Regions from separate parts of the Pseudomonas sp. MM213 genome, predicted to be linked through region 4. Evidence: predicted binding sites of a transcription regulator. Region 4 holds the regulator's gene; each other region holds the start of a gene.
The links. The regulator FliA, encoded in region 4, starts transcription of late flagellar genes. The targets are predictions, from matches to a motif close to CTAAAGTTTNNNNNNNNNNNGCCGNTAA.

Region 1 (5,591 bases), 1.7 Mb from region 4:
TGGTGGTCGAGCAACTCAATTCGCGGGATGACCAGGCGCGGAGCATGACCTGGACCACGATCTACAACACCTTGGGCGTGGCCAATTTGTGGGCGGCGATGACGGTTGAGGTGCTGGGTGAAGGCAAGTCCCGAGCAACATGGACCATCATCGCCGAGCCGGCTCAGGGTGGCGCCGAGGCACTGCCGGGGTTCAAGGATTTTGTGCAGGGGTTTGCCGATGATGCGATGAATAATGTGTTGAAGTTGTTTGCGTAGGACACACTTTTTTCGGTGAGGCGCCAGTCCTCTTCGCGGGCAAGCCTCGCTCCTACAAGGTATCGAGTAACCTGTAGGAGCGAAGCTTGCTCGCGAAGAACGATAACGCGATGATCTGACCTGAATCAGATCTTGAAGCTATCAACCAACTGCTTCAACCGATTCGCCTGCAACGACAATGCATCGCAATCCTTCAGCGTTTCATTGAGGTTGGCCACGCTCTGCTGATTCAGCAGATTGATCTGGTTAACGTCGACGTTGAGGGTTTCCACCACCGCCGTCTGCTCCTCGGTCGCTGCCGCCACCGACTGGTTCATCCCGTCGATTTCGCCAATGCGCTTCGTCACGCTGACCAGACGCAGACCCGCCTGGTTCGCCACTTCAACGCTCTCTTCGCTGGAGACCTGACTGGCGTTCATGGTGGTCACCGCTTCACGCGAGCCGACCTGCAGCGACGTGATCATCTTGTGAATCTCCTCGGCCGATTCCTGCGTGCGATGCGCCAGGTTGCGTACCTCGTCCGCCACCACCGCAAAACCACGACCGGCTTCACCGGCGCGTGCCGCTTCAATGGCGGCGTTGAGCGCCAACAAGTTGGTCTGCTGGGAGATGCCTTTGATCACATCGAGAATGTGCCCGATGTTGTCGGTGCTCGCGTTCAGGGTTTCGATCTGCGTGCACGACAGGCTGATTTTCTGCGACAGCTCGGTCATGGCCAGAATGGTTTTTTCCACCACCTGACGACCGTCATCGGCCTGCTCGCTCGCGCCGCTTGCATGCTGCGAAGCGTCGGCGGCGTTGCGGGCGATTTCCTGGGTGGCGGCGCCCAACTGGTTAATCGCCGCCGCCACGCTGTTGGTGCGCGCACTTTGTTCGTCGGAACCGACGATCGACGCGTTGGACGAGGCCATCACCCGTTGCGACAGGTCATGGACCTGCCGGGTTGCCGAGGACACTTCGGAAATCGACGCGTGAATTCGCTCCACGAACTGGTTGAAGGAGCCGCCCAGTTCGCCGAATTCATCTTTGCTTTCCACGGACAGACGACGGGTCAGGTCGCCTTCGCCCTGGGCGATGTCCTGCATCGCACGACCCATGGTGGTCAACGGGCGCATCAGCACGTTGATCAGCAGGGTCAGCAGCACCGCAATGACGGTGACAGCGATAAACATCGCGATCAACGCTGAGGTGCGGAATTGGCTCAATGGTGCGTAGGCCTTGTCCTTATCGATCGACAGACCGATGTACCACGCAGCATTCGGCAAACCGTTGACCGGGGTGAACGAGAGGATGCGTTCCTGGTTGTTCAGGGTGACTTGCTGATTGCCCTTCTCGATGCGCAGGCCGGCGTTGGGGTAGATGTCCTTCAGGTTCTTCATGACCTGGTCTTTGTCCGGGCTGACGATCACCTGGCCGTCGGCACTGACCAGAAACGCATGGCCAATGCCGCCGAAGTCCACCGAGTTGATGATCTTCACCAGGGTTTCCAGGCTCAGGTCACCGCCGACCACGCCAAGCAACTCGCCATTCTTTTTCACCGGCATGGCGATGGTCACGACCAACCCACCGACGGCCGCCATGTAAGGCGGGGTCAGCATGGTTTTGTCAGCGACAACCGCTTGCTTGTACCAGGGACGCTGACGCGGATCGTAGCCATCCGGCATCTTCGCGTCAGGGCGCTGAGTGAACACGCCATTAGTCTGGCCGACGTACGTGAACTGGAAGTTGGAGGTGAAGGCCGGCTGATCAACCAGCCCCGGCAGATCGGCATTGGCGCCTTGATGAGCGACGTTTTGCGCGAGGTTTTCCAGCACCAGCACGCGGCCGCTCATCCAGTTCTGCACGCTGCTGGCGGTCAGGTCGCCGGCTTGTTGAACGGAGGATTCGAGGTTTTGCCGAATGGTATTTCGCTGCAGATAGTCGTTGTACAAAGTGAACAACGCAAAAGCCAGCACCACGACGCCGGAGGCGGCCAACAGGATTTTATGGCTGAACTTGAGATTCATTTCATAGGGCTTCTATGCAGAAAGTGGGGATGCGTTCCGGGTTGCAACATTCCATGTACAGCTCAAGCGGCTCTAAGGCCGCTCTACTTTGGTGCACGCATGTCTCACCAGTCTGTCGGCACAGGCGGGATAAATCTTAGGGGCATGTACGAAATGACCGGTATTTCCGTCAGATACCCGCCGAACGGCATGCTAGAGCGCTTGAGTAGCATTGGTGTGATGACGGTTGTTCGAGCGGCAGTTGCAAATTCCCCGTCCCTTGACAACAATGCGACTAATTATCATTTGTGACGTTCGGGCTAATGCAGCCGAAGGGCTCACTCTCAACGTTCGGTGGAGCGCTATGTCGCTGATTCGCTCTATCACTGCTACCTGCTGCGGTACCCAACATGATGCCTGTGGATAATCCTGCACTGGGTCGGCGTGGCGAACCTCATCAACAGGTGGTCAAACAAGCCATCCACTGGCTGCTGCGCTTGCGAAACAACGCGAGCAATTCCAGGCTGCGCCAGCAATGCGATGTCTGGCGGGCAGAACATCTGGAACACGAACTGGCCTGGCAACGGGTGCAGTCCCTGCACGCCGAACTCAGCAACAATTTGCATGCGGTACCCGGTGCCCACGTCGCCTTCAACACGCTGGAAAACAGTGCTCAAGGACTGGGCAGGCGCCAGGCCTTGAAACTGTTGTCGGGTGCGTTGTTGATGGGATCGGCAGCATGGCTGGGCAGGGATCTGACGGGCTGGCAACAGTGGACCGCGGATTTCGCCACCGCTACGGGCGAGCGCCGTGGTTTCCAGCTGCCGGATGGCACGCGACTGGAACTGAACACCGCCAGCTCAGTGGATCTGGACTACACCGCGCACCAGCGTCTGATCAAACTGACCCGTGGCGAAATCATCGTGACGTGCGGCGGGGCCGATGAAGGATCTTCACTGGATCGACCGCTACGCGTGCACAGTCACCACGGTGTGTATGAGGGCGTCGCCGCACGTTTCATCCTTCGCCAGGACGCGGACTGCACGCGGCTCAGCGTGACCAGCGGCATGGTCGCGATCCATTCACCACTGCCTGCTGATGGCATGCCGATTCAGGTGCAGGCCGGTCAGAACTATGTGATTGATCATCAGCGGGCACGTTTGGCACCACCGCAGGCCATGGATGTCGGCACCTGGGTCGACGGTCTGATCGTCACCCGCAACATGCGTCTTGGCGATTTCCTGCAGGAGGTCGGGCGCTACCGCCATGGTTATCTGACGTGCGCAACAGATATCGCCGACTTGCGGCTGTCCGGTGTCTTCCGGTTGGAGGACACCGACAAGCTGCTGGCCATCCTTCCGCAGACCTTGCCCGTGCAACTGCGCTACCGCACCCGATGGTGGGTGACGTTGGAGCGGCAGTCAGCAGCCACCGCTACAACGTTGCCGCCGGACGTTTGAGCGATGTGCTCGATCAATTTGTGCGCCAGGTGGGCAACTGATCGAAAACCGCCACAGTGAGCTACCAGTTCCAAATACTCGGCATACAAAAAAGCCAGCCCTTGATTTTCAGGGGCTGGCTTTTTTGTTTTTCCTAGGCAGGCAATCGAGATATTAGCGAGCCCGAAACGACAAAACCCCTGTCTGCGTTAGCAGACAGGGGTTTCGGAATTCAATCTTGACGATGACCTACTCTCACATGGGGAAACCCCACACTACCATCGGCGATGCATCGTTTCACTGCTGAGTTCGGGATGGGATCAGGTGGTTCCAATGCTCTATGGTCGTCAAGAAATTCTGTGTCCAGCCCGTTACGCCGTAACGTGCCAGCAAAATTGGTGACTTCTACTAAAACAAAACCCCAACTGCTTTCGCAATTGGGGTTTCGGAATTTAATCTTGACGATGACCTACTCTCACATGGGGAAACCCCACACTACCATCGGCGATGCATCGTTTCACTGCTGAGTTCGGGATGGGATCAGGTGGTTCCAATGCTCTATGGTCGTCAAGAAATTCTGTGTCCAGCCCGTTACGCCGTAACGTGCCAGCAAAATTGGTGACTTCTACTAAAACAAAACCCCAACTGCTTTCGCAATTGGGGTTTCGGAATTTAATCTTGACGATGACCTACTCTCACATGGGGAAACCCCACACTACCATCGGCGATGCATCGTTTCACTGCTGAGTTCGGGATGGGATCAGGTGGTTCCAATGCTCTATGGTCGTCAAGAAATTCTTGAGCTGACGCGTCTTACGACGTTCCAGCGAATTGGGTATGCGATAGTTTGTGTGTTTGTTTCTCGAACTTTCGGTTCATTGCGTCTTCACACACCGCAATCTGATGCTCTTTCGAGTAGTCAAATTGCTTGGGTGTTATATGGTCAAGCCTCACGGGCAATTAGTATTGGTTAGCTCAACGCCTCACAGCGCTTACACACCCAACCTATCAACGTCGTAGTCTTCGACGGCCCTTCAGGGGACTCAAGGTCCCAGTGAGATCTCATCTTGAGGCTAGTTTCCCGCTTAGATGCTTTCAGCGGTTATCTATTCCGAACATAGCTACCCGGCAATGCCACTGGCGTGACAACCGGAACACCAGAGGTTCGTCCACTCCGGTCCTCTCGTACTAGGAGCAGCCCCTCTCAAATCTCAAACGTCCACGGCAGATAGGGACCGAACTGTCTCACGACGTTCTAAACCCAGCTCGCGTACCACTTTAAATGGCGAACAGCCATACCCTTGGGACCGGCTTCAGCCCCAGGATGTGATGAGCCGACATCGAGGTGCCAAACACCGCCGTCGATATGAACTCTTGGGCGGTATCAGCCTGTTATCCCCGGAGTACCTTTTATCCGTTGAGCGATGGCCCTTCCATACAGAACCACCGGATCACTAAGACCTACTTTCGTACCTGCTCGACGTGTCTGTCTCGCAGTCAAGCGCGCTTTTGCCTTTATACTCTACGACCGATTTCCGACCGGTCTGAGCGCACCTTCGTACTCCTCCGTTACTCTTTAGGAGGAGACCGCCCCAGTCAAACTACCCACCATACACTGTCCTCGATCCGGATAACGGACCTGAGTTAGAACCTCAAAGTTGCCAGGGTGGTATTTCAAGGATGGCTCCACGCGAACTGGCGTCCACGCTTCAAAGCCTCCCACCTATCCTACACAAGCAAATTCAAAGTCCAGTGCAAAGCTATAGTAAAGGTTCACGGGGTCTTTCCGTCTAGCCGCGGATACACTGCATCTTCACAGCGATTTCAATTTCACTGAGTCTCGGGTGGAGACAGCGCCGCCATCGTTACGCCATTCGTGCAGGTCGGAACTTACCCGACAAGGAATTTCG
Region 2 (5,591 bases), 2.8 Mb from region 4:
TGCGCTGGCCGTGCCCTCGGAAGACGTGCTGGTCTGGCTCGGTCCGGCCATTGGCCCGCAAGCCTTTGAAGTCGGCCCGGAAGTGCGGGCTACCTTCGTCGAGCAATTGCCCGAATCCGCGAAAGCCTTCGTGCCCAGCCAAAACGCTGGCAAATTCATGGCTGACATCTATGAGCTGGCGCGTTTGCGTCTGGCGGCTCGTGGTGTCACTGCTGTTTATGGTGGCGGTTTCTGCACCGTGACCGATCCCCGCTTCTTTTCTTACCGCCGCAGCCCTCGCACTGGTCGGTTTGCCTCCCTGGTCTGGCTCGAAAGCTAGACTCGACTGATCTGCATCAACGTCACGACGCTTGAAACTCCCAGAATCGACCACATCTATAGCGGTATCTGGCAGGTTTCTTCATTCAGGATGTTTTATAGGTCCGGCCTGCTCAAAAGGAAGGTGACCCATGCGTATAGATCGTTTAACCAGCAAATTGCAGTTAGCTCTATCCGACGCCCAATCGCTGGCCGTCGGCCTCGACCATCCCGGTATTGAACCGGCGCATTTGATGCAAGCCATGCTTGAACAGCAGGGTGGTTCGATCAAACCCCTGTTGATGCAGGTCGGTTTTGACGTCAACAGCCTGCGTAAAGAACTGACCAAAGAGCTCGACCAGCTGCCAAAAATCCAGAACCCGACCGGCGACGTCAACATGTCGCAGGACTTGGCGCGTCTGCTCAACCAGGCGGATCGCCTGGCCCAGCAGAAGGGCGATCAGTTCATTTCCAGTGAGCTGGTGCTGCTCGCCGCCATGGACGAGAACAGCAAACTCGGCAAATTGTTGCTCGGTCAGGGCGTCAGCAAAAAAGCCCTGGAAAACGCGATCAACAACCTGCGTGGTGGCGAAGCGGTCAACGACGCCAACCACGAAGAGTCGCGTCAGGCGCTGGATAAATACACCGTCGACCTGACCAAGCGCGCCGAAGACGGCAAGCTCGATCCGGTAATCGGTCGTGACGACGAAATTCGCCGGACCATTCAGGTGCTGCAGCGTCGCACCAAGAACAACCCGGTGCTGATCGGTGAGCCTGGCGTGGGTAAAACCGCCATCGCCGAAGGCCTGGCCCAGCGCATCATCAACGGCGAAGTGCCGGATGGCCTGAAAGGCAAACGCCTGCTGTCCCTGGACATGGGCGCGCTGATTGCCGGTGCCAAGTACCGTGGCGAGTTCGAAGAACGCCTGAAATCCCTGCTCAACGAGCTGTCGAAGCAGGAAGGGCAGATCATTCTGTTCATCGACGAACTGCACGCCATGGTCGGCGCCGGTAAAGGCGAAGGCTCGATGGATGCGGGCAACATGCTCAAACCTGCGTTGGCCCGTGGCGAGTTGCACTGCGTCGGCGCGACCACGCTCAACGAGTACCGCCAATATATAGAGAAGGACGCGGCCCTTGAGCGGCGCTTCCAGAAAGTGTTGGTGGACGAACCGAGCGAAGAAGACACCATCGCCATTCTGCGTGGCCTGAAAGAGCGTTATGAAGTTCACCACAAAGTGGCGATCACCGACGGCGCGATCATCGCTGCGGCCAAGCTCAGTCATCGCTACATTACCGATCGTCAGTTGCCGGACAAGGCCATCGACCTGATCGACGAAGCCGCCAGCCGCATCCGCATGGAGATCGACTCCAAGCCGGAAGTGCTGGACCGTCTGGAGCGCCGTCTGATTCAGCTGAAGGTGGAATCCCAGGCGCTGAAGAAAGAGAGCGACGAAGCGGCGATCAAGCGTCTGGAGAAACTCCAGGAAGAAATCGTTCGTCATGAACGGGAGTATTCGGACCTCGAAGAAATCTGGAACTCGGAAAAAGCCGAAGTCCAGGGTTCTGCGCAGATCCAGCAGAAAATCGAACAGTCCCGTCAGGAACTGGAAGCGGCACGCCGTAAAGGCGACCTGAACCGCATGGCCGAGCTGCAATACGGGGTGATCCCGGACCTGGAGCGCAGCCTGCAAATGGTCGACCAGCATGGCAAAAGCGAAAACCAGTTGCTGCGCAGCAAGGTGACCGAGGAAGAAATCGCTGAAGTCGTCTCGAAGTGGACCGGCATTCCGGTGTCGAAAATGCTCGAAGGCGAGCGCGACAAGCTGATGAAGATGGAAGGCCTGTTGCACCAGCGTGTGATCGGTCAGGACGAAGCGGTGATCGCGGTTTCCAATGCGGTGCGCCGTTCGCGGGCCGGTTTGTCCGACCCGAATCGTCCGAGCGGTTCGTTCATGTTCCTCGGCCCGACCGGTGTCGGTAAAACCGAGTTGTGCAAGGCGTTGGCCGAGTTCCTCTTTGATACCGAAGAGGCGATGGTGCGGATCGACATGTCCGAGTTCATGGAGAAACATTCCGTGGCCCGGTTGATCGGTGCGCCACCAGGCTACGTAGGGTATGAAGAGGGCGGCTACCTGACCGAGGCGGTGCGTCGCAAGCCTTATTCGGTGATCCTGCTGGATGAGGTCGAGAAGGCCCACCCGGATGTGTTCAACATATTGCTGCAAGTGCTGGAAGATGGCCGCCTGACCGACAGCCATGGCCGCACGGTGGATTTCAAGAACACCGTGATCGTCATGACCTCCAACCTGGGCTCGGTGCAAATCCAGGAACTGGTCGGTGATCGTGAGGCTCAGCGCGCAGCGGTGATGGATGCGATTTCCACGCACTTCCGGCCGGAGTTCATCAACCGGGTCGACGAAGTGGTGATCTTCGAGCCATTGGCGCGGGATCAGATCGCGGGCATCACCGAGATCCAGTTGGGTCGTCTGCGCAGTCGCCTGACTGAGCGCGAACTGAAACTGGAACTCAGCCCTGAGGCCATGGACAAGCTGATCGCGGTTGGCTACGACCCGGTGTACGGCGCACGGCCACTCAAACGTGCGATTCAGCGCTGGATCGAAAACCCGCTGGCGCAGCTGATTTTGTCGGGTCGTTTCATGCCCGGCGATACCGCCAAGGGTGTGGTGGAAAACGACGAAATCGTCTTCGCCTGATCCGCGTTAGCAACAAAACTGAAGAGGCCTCGCATTGCGAGGCCTTTTTTTCGTCAGGTTGTTGAACTCAAAGGAAAAGGCTTGTAAAGTGCGCCCCGCAGTAAGTCACCCGGAAGGGTTTCTGCTCCCCAAGCAGGAATCTGAAATAAGTTGCAAATCATTAACTTGAATGCAATTTAGGGGGTTGACAGAGGTGCTTAAGATTGTAGAATAGCGCGCCTCAGACACACGAACGCAGCGATGCGAACGGGTCGAAGAGAACGCAGTAAAGCTTCACCGTTGTAAATTGAAATATGTAGTTCCGTGATAGCTCAGTCGGTAGAGCAAATGACTGTTAATCATTGGGTCCCAGGTTCGAGTCCTGGTCACGGAGCCAATTTCAAACCGGGGTATAGCGCAGTCCGGTAGCGCGCCTGCTTTGGGAGCAGGATGTCAGGAGTTCGAATCCCCTTACCCCGACCATTTTTGGGTCGTTAGCTCAGTTGGTAGAGCAGTTGGCTTTTAACCAATTGGTCGTAGGTTCGAATCCCACACGACCCACCATTTTTGAAACCAGTTAACGCTGGAATCGAATCTTAAGATCAGACGCCAAAAGCTCTGTTCGCAGAAGGCGCCTTTTAAAGGTGCCTTTTTTTTACCGGGGTATAGCGCAGTCCGGTAGCGCGCCTGCTTTGGGAGCAGGATGTCAGGAGTTCGAATCCCCTTACCCCGACCATATTAAAAATCCTCGTATCGAAAGATACGGGGATTTTTTTGCCTTTGAAAAAGCCGAATCCTTTCAAGTCATCGTACAACTAGCCGATAACGAGCTGTCGGGGCGCACTCGCGACCTCCCATTCAGGCCAACAACAAGAAAGGCGCTCGTTATGTTTCTTCGTCAGCTGAATATTGCCCCTCGTGCTGCGCTGGGTTTTGCCTTGATTGCCGTGCTGGTGGCGTTGCTTGGAATATTTGCCCTGGGGCAGATGTCGAGCATTCGCGAGAGCGAGGTGGCGGTGGAGAAGCAATGGCTGCCGAGCATCCGTGGTGGTGATGAGATCCGCGAGCTGATGCTGCGCATCCGTACCATTTCCTTGCGTATGGCACTGGATCAAGACCCAAAGAACATTCCAACCTACCGCGGCCAGATGGACACCCGCGACAAGGAACTGAGCGAGAAGATTGCGGCTTACGACAAGTTGGTCGACACCGCTGAAGGTCAGGCCTTGTACGACCAGTTCAAAACCACCTTCGCCGCCTATCGCACCGGCATTGCCCAGTCGTTCACCCTGGCCGAGCAAGGTCGCCGTGACGAGCTGACCAAACTGCTGTTGATCGACATGAAAACCGTGGTCGATGGTTCCGGCAAGCAGCTCAATGACCTGGCGGAACTGTTCGCCAAACAGGTCGCCGTTGAAAGCCAGAAATCCGCAGCGCACTACGAAACCTCGCGGTCCATCGTCAGCCTGTTCATCGCACTCGCGGCGCTGGCGACAGTCGGCCTGGCAATGTTGCTGACTCGCAGTATCGTCCGTCCGCTGAACGAAGCCCTGAGTGCGGCGGAAAGCGTGGCGCAGGGCGATTTGACCCGACCTATCGCGACCCATGGCAACGACGAAGTGAGCCGTTTGCTCAAGGCGCTGGCGACCATGCAGCAGAACCTGCGGGAAACCCTGCAAGCCATCAGTGGCTCGGCGACGCAACTGGCCACGGCGGCAGATGAGCTGAACGCCGTCACCCTGGATAGCACCCAGGGCCTGCAACAACAGAACAACGAGATTGAACAAGCCGCCACGGCGGTCAACGAAATGACCTCCGCCGTCGAAGAAGTTGCGCGCAACGCAGTGTCGACCTCCGATGCCACTCGCCAGTCCAGCGAGTCGGCGCATCTGGGGCAGGAGCGGGTCAGCGAAACTGCAAGTGCCATCAGCGACCTGGCCAATGATGTTCAGCACACCGGTGAGTTGGTGCAATCGCTGGCCAATCAGTCTCAAGACATCGGCAAGGTGCTGGATGTGATTCGGGCCATTGCCGAGCAAACCAATCTGTTGGCGCTCAACGCTGCGATTGAAGCGGCGCGTGCGGGTGAAAGCGGGCGCGGTTTTGCGGTGGTGGCCGATGAAGTGCGTGCACTGGCGCATCGCACGCAGCAATCGACCCAGGAAATCGAACAAATGGTCCAGGGCATGCGCAATGGTTCGAGCCTGGCGCTGGACTCGATGAATGCCAGCGCTTCCCGTGCTGCCGAAACTCTGGTGATGGCGAAGCGGGCGGGTGATGCGTTGCAGACGATCACTGCATCGGTTCACGAAATCCACGAGCGCAACCTGGTGATTGCCAGTGCCGCCGAAGAACAGGCCCAAGTGGCCCGGGAGGTGGATCGCAATCTGGTGAACATTCGTGATCTGTCGGTGCGTTCCGCTACCGGCGCGGATCAGACCAGTGCCTCCAGCCACGAGCTGTCGAAACTGGCCAATGCGTTGCAGGGGATGGTGCAGCGTTTTCGGGTGTAAAACCGCCAGACGAAAAAAAGCCGCACCTCTCGGTGGAGAAGCGCGGCCGGGTGCCTTGCTCGGATGTGGCCATTTAACGGGCGAG
Region 3 (5,591 bases), 1.7 Mb from region 4:
GCCCTCCTTCAATTGCCTGGCTACGTGATAGTACGGGGTCTGGACCAATCCATACCCCGCCTCACACGCCGCCAGATAACCGTCGGCACTGTTGACCGCCACATGTTTGGACAGATTGATCGGTTGTATCTGGCCATCGACCACAAACTCCAGCCCAAAACGTTTGCCGCTGTGACTGGAAACGTACTCCACCATTTCATGCCCCTCCAGATCGGCCAGACACTGCGGCGTTCCGTGGCGTTGCAGATAACCGGGGCTGGCGCAGGTGACCTGATCCAGCATGACCAGCGGCCGCGCCACCAGAGAGTCGTCCAGTGACGAACCGCCCCGGAGCACGCAATCGACGCCTTCGCGAATCAGGTCCACGGGCCGGTCATTCAAACCGATTTCCAGCTCGATCAAGGGATAACGGGCCGTGAACTGCGGCAAGGCCGGGATCACGATCAGTCGCCCCACCCCCGCCGGCATGTCCACGCGCAATAAGCCCTTGGGGTTTTGACGCGCGGCGGAGAACACCGCTTCGGTTTCCTCCAGATCCGCCAGCAAACGCACGCAACGCGGGTAGTAGGCCGCGCCGTCGAGCGTCAGGCTGATCTGCCGCGTGGTGCGTTGCAGCAACTGCACGCCCAGATGCGCCTCCAGCTGTTTGATCAGAATGGTCACCGAGGCGCGGGGCAATTGCAGGCTGTCAGCCGCTTTGGCAAAGCCTCCCAGCTCGACGATCCGGGTGAATACGCGCATGGCGTTGAATCGATCCATTGTGCTGTCGTACCGGCTGATTATTTAGAAATTACTAATAGTGATAGCAGTTTTAGCTGGTTTATCTGGATTCTGTCGAGGTTAACAATGGGATCCACATTCACAGGGAGCTGATTTCATGCAAACACGTCAATTGGGTAAAAACGGTCCGCAGGTCAGCGCGATCGGTCTGGGCTGCATGGGCATGACCGATTTCTACACCACCGGCACGGACACCCGGGAAGCCACGGCCACCCTGCATCGCGCACTGGAGCTGGGCATCAACCTGCTCGACACCGCCGACATGTACGGCCCGCACACCAACGAAGAGCTGATCGGCAAAGCCATCGCCGGCAAGCGTGATCAAGTGTTCCTGGCGAGCAAGTTCGGCATCGTCCGCGATCCGGCGAACCCGTCCGCCCGAGGGGTCGACGGACGCCCGGAATACATACGCGCCTCTATCGATGGCACCCTCAAGCGGCTCGGCGTCGAAACCCTCGACTTGTACTACCAGCACCGCATCGACCCGCAAGTGGCCATCGAGGAAACCGTCGGCGCCATGGCCGAACTGGTCAAGGCCGGCAAAGTGCGTTACCTGGGCTTGAGCGAGGCCTCGGCCGCAACGCTGGAGCGGGCGCACCAGGTTCATCCGATCAGCGCGCTGCAAAGCGAATATTCGTTATGGAGCCGGGATCAGGAAGACAACGGCTGCCTGGCCGCGTGCCAGCGACTGGGCATTGCCTTTGTCCCTTACAGCCCGCTGGGTCGGGGCTTTCTGACGGGCGCACTGAAAAGCCCGGACGATTTTGCGGCGGACGACTACCGTCGGTTCAGCCCGCGTTTTCAGGGTGACAACTTCGCGAAAAACCTGTTGCTGGTGCGGCAAGTGCAGGACCTGGCAGCGGAAAAAGGCGTGACGGCGGGTCAACTCGCGTTGGCGTGGGTGCTGGCCCAGGGTGATTACGTGATCCCGATCCCCGGGACCAAACAGCGTAAATACCTGGAAGAAAACGTGGCAGCGCTGGAAATCAAACTTGGCCGCGAAGAGTTGCACGCGCTGGAAGCGATCTTCCCGGCGAATGCCACCGCCGGCTTGCGTTACCCGGAAGAAATCCTGAAGTTGCTCGACCGTTAATCTGCGTTCGGCCCGTTCAATTGTCTGAACGGGCCGGCGCAATCCCGCCGTCCGTCACCTCCCTCCGTTCTAGCACGATCGTACCTAAAGCTCGACTTGAGCCAGCCGATAGCCCTTTGAAGCGTCCAGTTTCATACCGATACCCACAATAAGATCGCTGCTCAAAAGGACCCGGCCCCATGCCCGCATTCCGCACTATTCAGGCTCGCTACACGCTGTTTCTGGTCCTGTTCATTCTGCTGCTGTCCATTCTCACCGTGGTTGGCATCAGCCAACTGGTCGCGCCAAAGCTGCGCCACACCGAAGAACAAGTCGCGCTCAATCGCATCGCCGAAGTCGCCGAACAAATCCAGGGCGAACTGAACAAGGTTCAGGCGCAACAGCGCAGTATCACCCAGACCATCCCCCTGCTCGACAGCGCCGCCATCGACACGGTCCTGCCGGGGCTGGTCGATCAGTACGGCGAACTGAAAGTCTTCGGTGGCGGCATCTGGCCCCTGCCCGGCCAGCGTGAAGCAGGACGCAACAAGTTCAGCACGTTCTGGCATCGCGATGCCTCGGGCAAACTGGCGGTCAATACCTTCTGGAACAGCGACGCCGCGCCTAACTATTACGACCAGAGCTGGTACAAGGGCGGCATGCAAACCCCGCGCGGGCAATGCGCCTGGGCAGCGGCCTATAAAGATGACGCCAGCGCCGAGCCGCGCACCAACTGCGCCATGGCGATCCAGAAAAACGGCGCCGCCTACGGCGTGTCGACCATCGACGTGACCCTGGGTTTTTTCAACGAGCTGGTGGCGCGCAAGGAAAAAGACCTCGGTGCCGAAATGCTCATCGTCGAGGCCGACGGCAAGATCATCAGCAACAGCTCGCGCATCAGCGGACCGATCGTACTGAAGAACATCAGCGAACTGGCCGGCAACTCACCTTTCGCCAGCCAGGTGAAGGCCGGCCTGCAAAACCGTGATCAGGCGCAGCGCGTCGAGTTCGACAACAAAGGCGAAGCCAGCACCTTCTTCATGCGCCCTATCGAAGGCACGCCGTGGTTCCTCGCCACCGCCCTGCCGACCAAGCTGATCACCGCGCAGCGCGACGATGTGCTCAGCACACTGAGCCTGCTGCAAATCCCGATGGTGATCCTGCTGGTGCTGCTGCAAATCTATGCGATCCGCCAACTGATCCAGCGCATGAAAGCCCTGAAGGCCAATATCGACGCACTGTCCGCCGGTGACGCCGACCTGACCAAACGCATCACCATTCGTGCCGAAGACGAGCTGGGCGCCATTGGCCACTCGGTCAACGCGTTCATCGCTTACCTGCAAAACATGATCGGCGAAGTCACCCAGGCCACGGGCGCCATGGCCTCCAGCCTCGACAACCTGCAACGCACCTCTGCGCATACCAGCCAGATTCTGGTGCGCCACGCTTCGGAAACCGATCAGACCGTCACCGCCATTACCGAAATGAGTTCGACTGCCGAAAGCGTGGCGCAGAACGCGGCTGAAACCGCTGCTTTCACTCAACGCGCCAACGAAAACGCCGACCGTTCGCGGGTCGTGGTGGGCGAAGCGTCCAGCAGTGTGATTGCGTTGATCGACGAAGTGGCCAGCGCCACCCATAAAGTCGAAAGCATGCAGCAAGACGCCCAGCGCATCACCGAAATCCTCGGGGTGATCGGCGCCATCGCCGGCCAGACCAACCTGCTGGCCCTTAACGCGGCCATTGAAGCGGCACGTGCCGGTGAGCAAGGTCGCGGTTTTGCGGTGGTGGCCGACGAAGTCCGCGCCCTCGCCGCCCGCACCCAGGCCAGCACCTCGGAAATCAACGAGATGCTCACGCGCCTGACCCAAGGCGTCAGTTCGTCGGTCAGCGCCATGGAAAACACCCAGGCCAGCTGCCAGTCAGCGGCCGATGCCACGGCGCGGGTCAATACCGGGCTGGACGAAATGGCCGGTTCCGTCAGCCACATCAATAGCCTCAGCACTCAGATCGCCACGGCCGCCGAACAGCAAAGTGCGGTGACGGAGGAGATCAACCGCAGCATGGTGCAGATCCGCCACATGGTGGATGAACTGGTGAAAAGCGGTCAGGCCAGTGAGCTCAATACCCGGCAGTTGCTGGAAGCCAATAGCCGCGTGAGTGCGATTATGGGGCGGTTCAAAGTCCGCTGATTGGCTGTAAGGCTTTTGTGTGCATATCCATTGTTTTGGTGATGGCTGATATGGGTTTCGCCCTTACGGCGAGTCACTTGGAAAAGCCCCAAGTAACCAAGGGCTCTTGCCCCTTTCGTTCGGCCCTTCGCTTAGGCTCAGGGTCCCCTCGCTCCGGTCCTGCTCCGTGGGCCCGCCGCCATCGGCCATCCATGGCCGGGGGCGGCTAACCCGGCATCCATGCCGGGTTGCCCACTACGCAGAACCTCCACTCGGCCTCTCGAGGGGGCGCTCAGATCAAAAGCTGAAGGCGAGCTAACGCTCGGCCTGATGAGTGGTGAGAAGCAAAAGCAAACGCGATTCCCTGTAGGAGCGAGGCTTGCCCGCGAAAAACGACCGGACAACGCGCTCATTCAGACAGCCCGCGTTATCGTTGGCGTCCATCGCCAGCAAGCTGGCTCCTACAAGGGAAATGCATATGCATTTGGATAAATACGATCAACTGTAGGAGCCGGCTTGCCGGCGAAAAGCGTCTAGGCGACGCGTTCATTCAGACAGCACGCGTTATCGTTGACGTCCATCGCCAGCAAGCTGGCTCCTACAAGGGAAATGCATATGCATTTGGATAAATACGATCAACTGTAGGAGCCGGCTTGCTGCGGGCGGCGTTCCGACGATGGCATCCGTCCAGTCAACAAATATGCTGGATGACCCACCGCTATCGCCAGCAAGCCGGCTCCTACAGGGATCGGTGTGCGCTTTTGATCTTCACCACTCATCAGGCCGAGCGTTAGCTCGCCTTCAGCTTTTGATCTGGCTTTTGAGGTACACGCCCCCTCGAGAGGCCGAGCGCAGGTTCTGCGCAGTGGGCAACCCGGCATGGATGCCGGGTTAGCCGCCCCCGGCCATGGATGGCCGATGGCGGCGGGCCCACGGAGCAGGACCGGAGCGAGGGCATGGCGAGCCTTAGCGAGCCACCGAACGAAAGGGGCAAAAGCGCTTGGTTACTTGGCGCTTCTCCAAGTGACTCGCCGTAAGGGCGAAACCCATATCAGCCATCACCAAACCAATGGATATGTACACCAACCAAACCCCGTGCAACCCAGAATCCCTCACAACCCCAGCATTAATTCGAAACAATCTCGTCGCTCTTAACCGGCTAAAGTAGTCAAAATGCCTCTTTTTTTGACCGCCATCCGAGTCGAGATCCCTCCATGCGAACCCATCTGCGTCTGGTCGCCCTGAGCGCCCTGTTCATTTCGTTCCTGGCCCAGGCCGCCGACCTCATCCCCATCGAGGTCCACCGCGACGCCAACTGCGGCTGCTGCAAAAAGTGGATCAGCCACCTGGAGGCCAATGGCTTCAAGGTCGAGGATCACGTCGAAGCCAACATGAGCGAATTCAAGCAACAGCACGGCGTGCCGCCACGCCTGGCGTCCTGCCACACCGGTTTGATCAATGGCAAATTCGTCGAAGGCCATGTCCCGGCCGATCAGGTGCTGGCCTTGACCAAGCGTGACGATCTATTGGGCGTGGCCGCGCCCGGCATGCCGATGGGTTCGCCCGGC
Region 4 (5,591 bases):
ATTGATGGTGCCGTTGAGCTGGGCGATCTTGGTTTTCACCACGTCCATGCCCACGCCACGACCCGACACGTCGGAGATCTCGGTCTTGGTCGAGAAACCCGGTGCGAAGATCAGGTTGAAGCAGTCGGACTCGCTGAGGCGGTCCGCCGCATCCTTGTCCATCAAACCTTTCTTCACCGCGATGCCGCGCAACACGTCGGCGTCCATGCCCTTGCCGTCATCGGAGATGGACAGCAGGATGTGGTCGCCTTCCTGTTCAGCGGACAAAATCACTTTGCCGCTGCGCGGTTTGCCCATCGCTTCGCGATCGGCCGGCTCTTCGATACCGTGGTCGACCGAGTTGCGCACCAAGTGGACCAGCGGGTCGGCCAGGGCCTCGACAAGGTTTTTGTCGAGGTCGGTTTCTTCGCCGACCAGCTCCAGATTGATCTCTTTCTTGAGCTGGCGAGCCAGGTCGCGAACCAGACGCGGGAAGCGCCCGAAGACTTTCTTGATCGGTTGCATCCGGGTCTTCATGACCGCGGTCTGCAAGTCGGCCGTGACCACGTCGAGGTTCGACACGGCTTTGGACATGGCTTCATCGGCGCTGTTGGCACCCAGGCGAACCAGGCGGTTACGCACCAGTACCAACTCGCCGACCATGTTCATGATTTCGTCGAGACGCGCGGTGTCGACCCGCACGGTGGTCTCGGCTTCGCTGGCCGGTTTTTCCGCAGGCGGCGCGGCCGCTGCACGGGCAGGCGCCGGTGCAGCAGCGGCGGCAGGTTTTGGTGCAGCGGCGGCAGCAGGCTTCGCTGCTTCGGCTTTTGGCTCGGGCGCCTTGGCGACAGGTGCCGGGGCCTTGGCTACAGGCGTAGCTACCGAAGAGGCGGCCGAACCGGTGCCGACTTCAGTGAACTTGCCTTTGCCATGCAATTCGTCGAGCAGCGATTCGAACTCGTGATCCGAGATCAGATCGCCGCCAGCCGCTGCTGCGGTTGGCGCAGCCGGGGTCGGTACCGAGGCAATGGCCGATTCCAGCGCGTCGACGGCAAAGTTGCCCTTGCCGTGCAGCTGATCGAGCAGTGCTTCGAACTCATCGTCAGTAATGTCGGAACTGTCACCTGGCGCTTTCGGCGCAGCCGGTGCGGCAGGCGCAGCGGGTGTTGCCACCGCGTCGACGGCGAACTGGCCTTTGCCGTGCAACTGATCGAGCAACGACTCGAACTCGGCATCGGTGATTTCATCGCTGGTCGCGGCATCGCCGGCCGGCAGCGGAGCAGCGGCCGGGGCCTCAGCCTGAGCCTTGACGGCGTTCAGCGAGTCCAGCAGTTGTTCGAATTCGTTATCGGTGATGTCGCCTGATTCGGCTTCGGCAGCCGGCTCTTCCACCACTTCAGCCACAGGTGCGGCTTGATCGGCGGTTTGCGGCTCGGCCAGACGGGCCAGGGCTGCAAGCAATTCAGGCGTGGCAGCCGTTATCGGGCCACGCTCGCGGACTTCGCTGAACATGCCGTTCACCGCGTCCAGCGCTTCGAGAACCACGTCCATCAATTCCGAATCGACGCGACGTTCACCCTTGCGCAGGATGTCAAACACGTTCTCGGCGATGTGACAGCACTCCACCAGCTCGTTGAGCTGGAGGAAGCCGGCGCCCCCTTTTACAGTGTGAAAACCGCGAAAAATTGCATTGAGCAAGTCCGCATCATCCGGTCGGCTTTCAAGCTCGACCAGCTGTTCGGACAGTTGCTCTAGAATCTCGCCGGCCTCAACCAGGAAATCCTGAAGGATCTCTTCATCGGCGCCGAAGCTCATTAAGGGGGTGCTCCTAAAGGTCTAAAAACCTAAAAAACCTAAAATGCTAAAAAATCTAAAATCCTAGGCTGGATAACAAATCGTCCACATCGTCCTGACCGGACACAACGTCTTCTCTTTTATCGGCATGAATCTGCGGACCTTCACCCTGAGAGAGATGTTTTTGCGGATCTTTTTCTGCAAGCATCGCTTCACGGTCATGTTCGATGCCCGCAAAGCGGTCCACCTGACTGGCCATAAGCACGAGCTTGAGCAGGTTGCTTTCAACTTCGGTGACCAATTGGGTCACACGCTTGATCACCTGACCGGTGAGGTCCTGGTAATCCTGAGCGAGCAGAATGTCGTTGAGGTTGCTCGACACCGCGCGGTTGTCCGCGCTGCTGCGTGCCAGGAAACCATCGACACGCCGTGCCAGTTCACGAAATTCCTCAGCCCCGACTTCGCGACGCATGAACCGCCCCCAGTCCGTGCTCAGCGCCTGAGCTTCATCGCTCAGGCTGTTGACCAGCGGCGTGGAGTTTTCGACCAGATCCATGGTGCGGTTGGCTGCGGCCTCTGTCAGCTTGACAACGTAACCCAGACGCTCGGTGGCATCTGTGATCTGGGACACTTCCTCGGCTTGCGGCATGTGCGGGTCAATCTGAAAATTGACGATCGCACTGTGCAGCTCGCGGGTGAGCTTGCCCACTTCCTGATACAGGCCGCGGTCACGGGTCTGGTTGAGCTCATGGATCAGTTGCACAGCGTCGCCGAACTTGCCTTTTTCAAGGCTTTCGACCAGTTCGACCGCGTGTTTTTTCAGGGTCGATTCAAAATCGCCCTGTGAAGATTCGTTTTGGTCCATAGCTTCCCCGTGGCGCAGTTTCTCAACCGATGCGTTCGAAAATCTTCTCGATTTTTTCTTTCAACGCCTGGGCCGTGAAGGGTTTGACCACATAGCCGTTTACGCCGGCCTGGGCCGCTTCGATGATCTGCTCGCGCTTGGCTTCAGCGGTCACCATCAGCACTGGCAGGTGCTTGAGCTTTTCATCGGCGCGCACGTGGCGCAGCAGATCGATACCGGTCATGCCAGGCATGTTCCAGTCCGTTACCAGAAAGTCGATGCTTCCGCTGTTGAGAACCGGAATGGCAGTAATGCCATCGTCGGCCTCGACCGTGTTGGTGAACCCAAGGTCACGCAACAGGTTTTTTATGATCCGCCGCATCGTTGAGAAGTCATCAACGATGAGGATTTTCATGTTCTTGTCCAATTCGACCTCCAAGCAGTCTTAAACGCGCCCAGCACCTGGACGCGCCATTTCAATCAATCCGGCAAAGCACTCAATGACTGTCTGGAGCACAACAGATCGAGACCGGCGCAGTTCAACACCACACCAGCCAAGTTCGCAGTGTCCCCACACTGCCTTCAGCGCGCTCGCCACTCCCCCAAACGCCCCCGCAAACGGGCCGCGCACTGGCTGTGTAACTGGCTGACCCGAGATTCGCTGACCCCCAGGACCTCACCGATTTCCTTGAGATTCAACTCTTCGTCGTAGTACAGCGCCAACACCAGTCGCTCACGCTCCGGCAAATTGGCAATCGCGTCCGCCAGCGCTGCCTGGAAGCGTTCATCTTCCAGATCGCGCGACGGCTCGAGATGAGCACTCGCGCCATCCTCATGCAGCCCTTCGTGTTCGCCGTCCTGCAACAGGTCGTCGAAACTGAACAAGCGGCTGCCCAGGGTGTCGTTCAAAATCCCGTAGTAATCGTCGAGACTCAATTGGAGTTCGGCCGCAACTTCGTGATCTTTAGCGTCACGGCCGGTTTTAGCTTCAATCGAGCGAATTGCGTCGCTGACCATGCGGGTATTGCGGTGGACCGAACGTGGTGCCCAGTCCCCTTTGCGCACTTCATCAAGCATGGCGCCGCGGATCCGGATGCCCGCGTACGTCTCGAAACTCGCGCCTTTGCTGGCGTCATATTTGGTGGATACTTCAAGCAGGCCGATCATCCCGGCCTGGATCAGGTCTTCGACCTGGACACTGGCTGGCAGTCGCGCCAGCAGGTGGTAAGCAATGCGTTTGACCAGTGGCGCGTAACGCTCGATCAGCTCGTACTGCGCGTCACGCGCCGACTTCTTGTAGAGGTTGTAACCGCTGGCTGTCATAGCACGGGTCCTGCCGTTTGTTGCACGAGGCGCTCGACGAAAAACTCCAGGTGCCCGCGCGGGTTGGCAGGCAGCGGCCAGGTATCGACCTTTTGTGCGATGGCCTTGAAAGCCAGGGAGCACTTGGAACGAGGGAAGGCTTCATAGACCGCGCGCTGCTTCTGCACAGCCTTGCGCACGCTTTCGTCGTACGGCACCGCACCGACGTATTGTAAGGCGACGTCGAGGAAGCGGTCCGTGACCTTGGTCAACTTGGCGAACAGGTTGCGGCCTTCCTGCGGGCTCTGGGCCATGTTGGCCAGGACGCGGAAGCGGTTCATGCCGTAGTCGCGGTTGAGCAGTTTGATCAGGGCGTAGGCATCCGTGATCGAAGTCGGCTCGTCGCAGACCACCAGCAAGACTTCTTGCGCGGCGCGAACAAAACTGACTACCGAGTCACCAATACCCGCAGCGGTGTCGATCACGAGCACGTCGAGGTTGTCGCCGATATCGCTGAACGCCTGGATCAGGCCGGCATGCTGGGCCGGACTCAGATGAACCATGCTTTGAGTGCCGGACGCGGCCGGGACGATGCGGATGCCGCCTGGCCCCTGCAACAATACGTCGCGCAGCTCACAGCGGCCTTCGATGACGTCGGCCAGGGTACGTTTGGGTGTCAGTCCCAACAGGACGTCGACATTCGCCAGCCCCAGATCGGCGTCCAGCAGCATGACGCGCCGGCCGAGCTCAGCTAGAGCCAGGGACAAGTTCACTGACACATTAGTCTTCCCGACGCCACCTTTGCCGCCGGTCACCGCGATCACCTGTACGGGATGCATGCTGCCCATGTTATTTCTTTACCTTGTCTTGCATAGACGGAGGCCACATTACTGGCTGCGCGCTCATCAACTGAACAATGCATGGCAGACCATCGATGTAGGTACAAAAACTGTTCATTAATACCTCAGCCAACCTGCTTGGTCGGGCTGTGATAAATATCAGCGAACATGTCAGCCATGGCTTCTTCGCTGGGTTCTTCCTGCATTTGCACGCTAACGGCGCGACTGACCAACTGATGACGACGCGGCAGATGCAGATCATCCGGAATACGCGGCCCATCAGTCAGGTAAGCCACCGGCAATTCATGACTGATCGCCAGGCTCAACACCTCGCCCAAGCTTGCCGTCTCATCCAGTTTAGTCAGGATGCAGCCAGCCAGCCCGCAGCGCTTGTAACTGTGATAAGCGGCGGTTAGAACCTGTTTTTGGCTGGTGGTTGCCAGAACCAGATAATTTTTTGATTTGATGCCACGACCGGCCAGGCTTTCGAGCTGCATGCGCAATGCCGGATCGCTGGCCTGAAGGCCCGCGGTATCGATCAGCACCACGCGCTTGCGCAGCAAAGGATCCAGCGCCTGCACCAGGGACTGGCCCGGATCGACGTGCGTCACCGACACATTGAGGATCCGGCCGAGGGTCTTGAGTTGTTCCTGGGCACCGATGCGGTAGCTGTCCATGCTCACCAGCGCGATGTTCTGCGCACCGTACTTGAGCACGTAACGGGCCGCGAGCTTGGCCAGGGTGGTGGTCTTGCCCATGCCGGCGGGGCCGACCATGGCAATCACGCCGCCCTCTTCCAGTGGCTCGACTTCCGGTGTGGCGATCATCCGCGC

Region 1: K5R88_RS21725 (methyl-accepting chemotaxis protein) is a predicted target of FliA. The motif match lies at 2,376-2,403, and genes of this name have one in related genera.
Region 2: K5R88_RS16555 (methyl-accepting chemotaxis protein) is a predicted target of FliA. The motif match lies at 3,792-3,819, and genes of this name have one in related genera.
Region 3: K5R88_RS06210 (methyl-accepting chemotaxis protein) is a predicted target of FliA. The motif match lies at 1,958-1,985, and genes of this name have one in related genera.

The regions. Positions count from the first base shown of each region.
Region 1 is NZ_CP081943.1:4,734,341-4,739,931, reverse strand. It holds gene K5R88_RS21730 (SRPBCC family protein) at 1-257, shown strand, start outside; gene K5R88_RS21725 (methyl-accepting chemotaxis protein) at 383-2,263, opposite strand; partial or broken gene K5R88_RS31035 (sigma-70 family RNA polymerase sigma factor) at 2,573-2,656, shown strand; gene K5R88_RS21720 (FecR domain-containing protein) at 2,656-3,702, shown strand; rRNA gene rrf (5S ribosomal RNA) at 3,918-4,033, opposite strand; rRNA gene rrf (5S ribosomal RNA) at 4,138-4,253, opposite strand; rRNA gene rrf (5S ribosomal RNA) at 4,358-4,473, opposite strand; rRNA gene K5R88_RS21700 (23S ribosomal RNA) at 4,621-5,591, opposite strand, start outside.
Region 2 is NZ_CP081943.1:3,648,998-3,654,588, reverse strand. It holds gene pgeF (peptidoglycan editing factor PgeF) at 1-319, shown strand, start outside; gene clpB (ATP-dependent chaperone ClpB) at 450-3,014, shown strand; tRNA gene K5R88_RS16575 (tRNA-Asn) at 3,315-3,390, shown strand; tRNA gene K5R88_RS16570 (tRNA-Pro) at 3,400-3,476, shown strand; tRNA gene K5R88_RS16565 (tRNA-Lys) at 3,482-3,557, shown strand; tRNA gene K5R88_RS16560 (tRNA-Pro) at 3,653-3,729, shown strand; gene K5R88_RS16555 (methyl-accepting chemotaxis protein) at 3,881-5,506, shown strand.
Region 3 is NZ_CP081943.1:1,393,560-1,399,150, forward strand. It holds gene K5R88_RS06200 (LysR family transcriptional regulator) at 1-759, opposite strand, end outside; gene K5R88_RS06205 (aldo/keto reductase) at 878-1,873, shown strand; gene K5R88_RS06210 (methyl-accepting chemotaxis protein) at 2,053-4,044, shown strand; gene K5R88_RS06215 (DUF411 domain-containing protein) at 5,238-5,591, shown strand, end outside.
Region 4 is NZ_CP081943.1:6,438,264-6,443,854, reverse strand. It holds gene K5R88_RS29325 (chemotaxis protein CheA) at 1-1,794, opposite strand, end outside; gene K5R88_RS29320 (protein phosphatase CheZ) at 1,850-2,638, opposite strand; gene K5R88_RS29315 (chemotaxis response regulator CheY) at 2,661-3,032, opposite strand; gene fliA (RNA polymerase sigma factor FliA) at 3,200-3,940, opposite strand; gene fleN (flagellar synthesis regulator FleN) at 3,937-4,767, opposite strand; gene flhF (flagellar biosynthesis protein FlhF) at 4,884-5,591, opposite strand, start outside.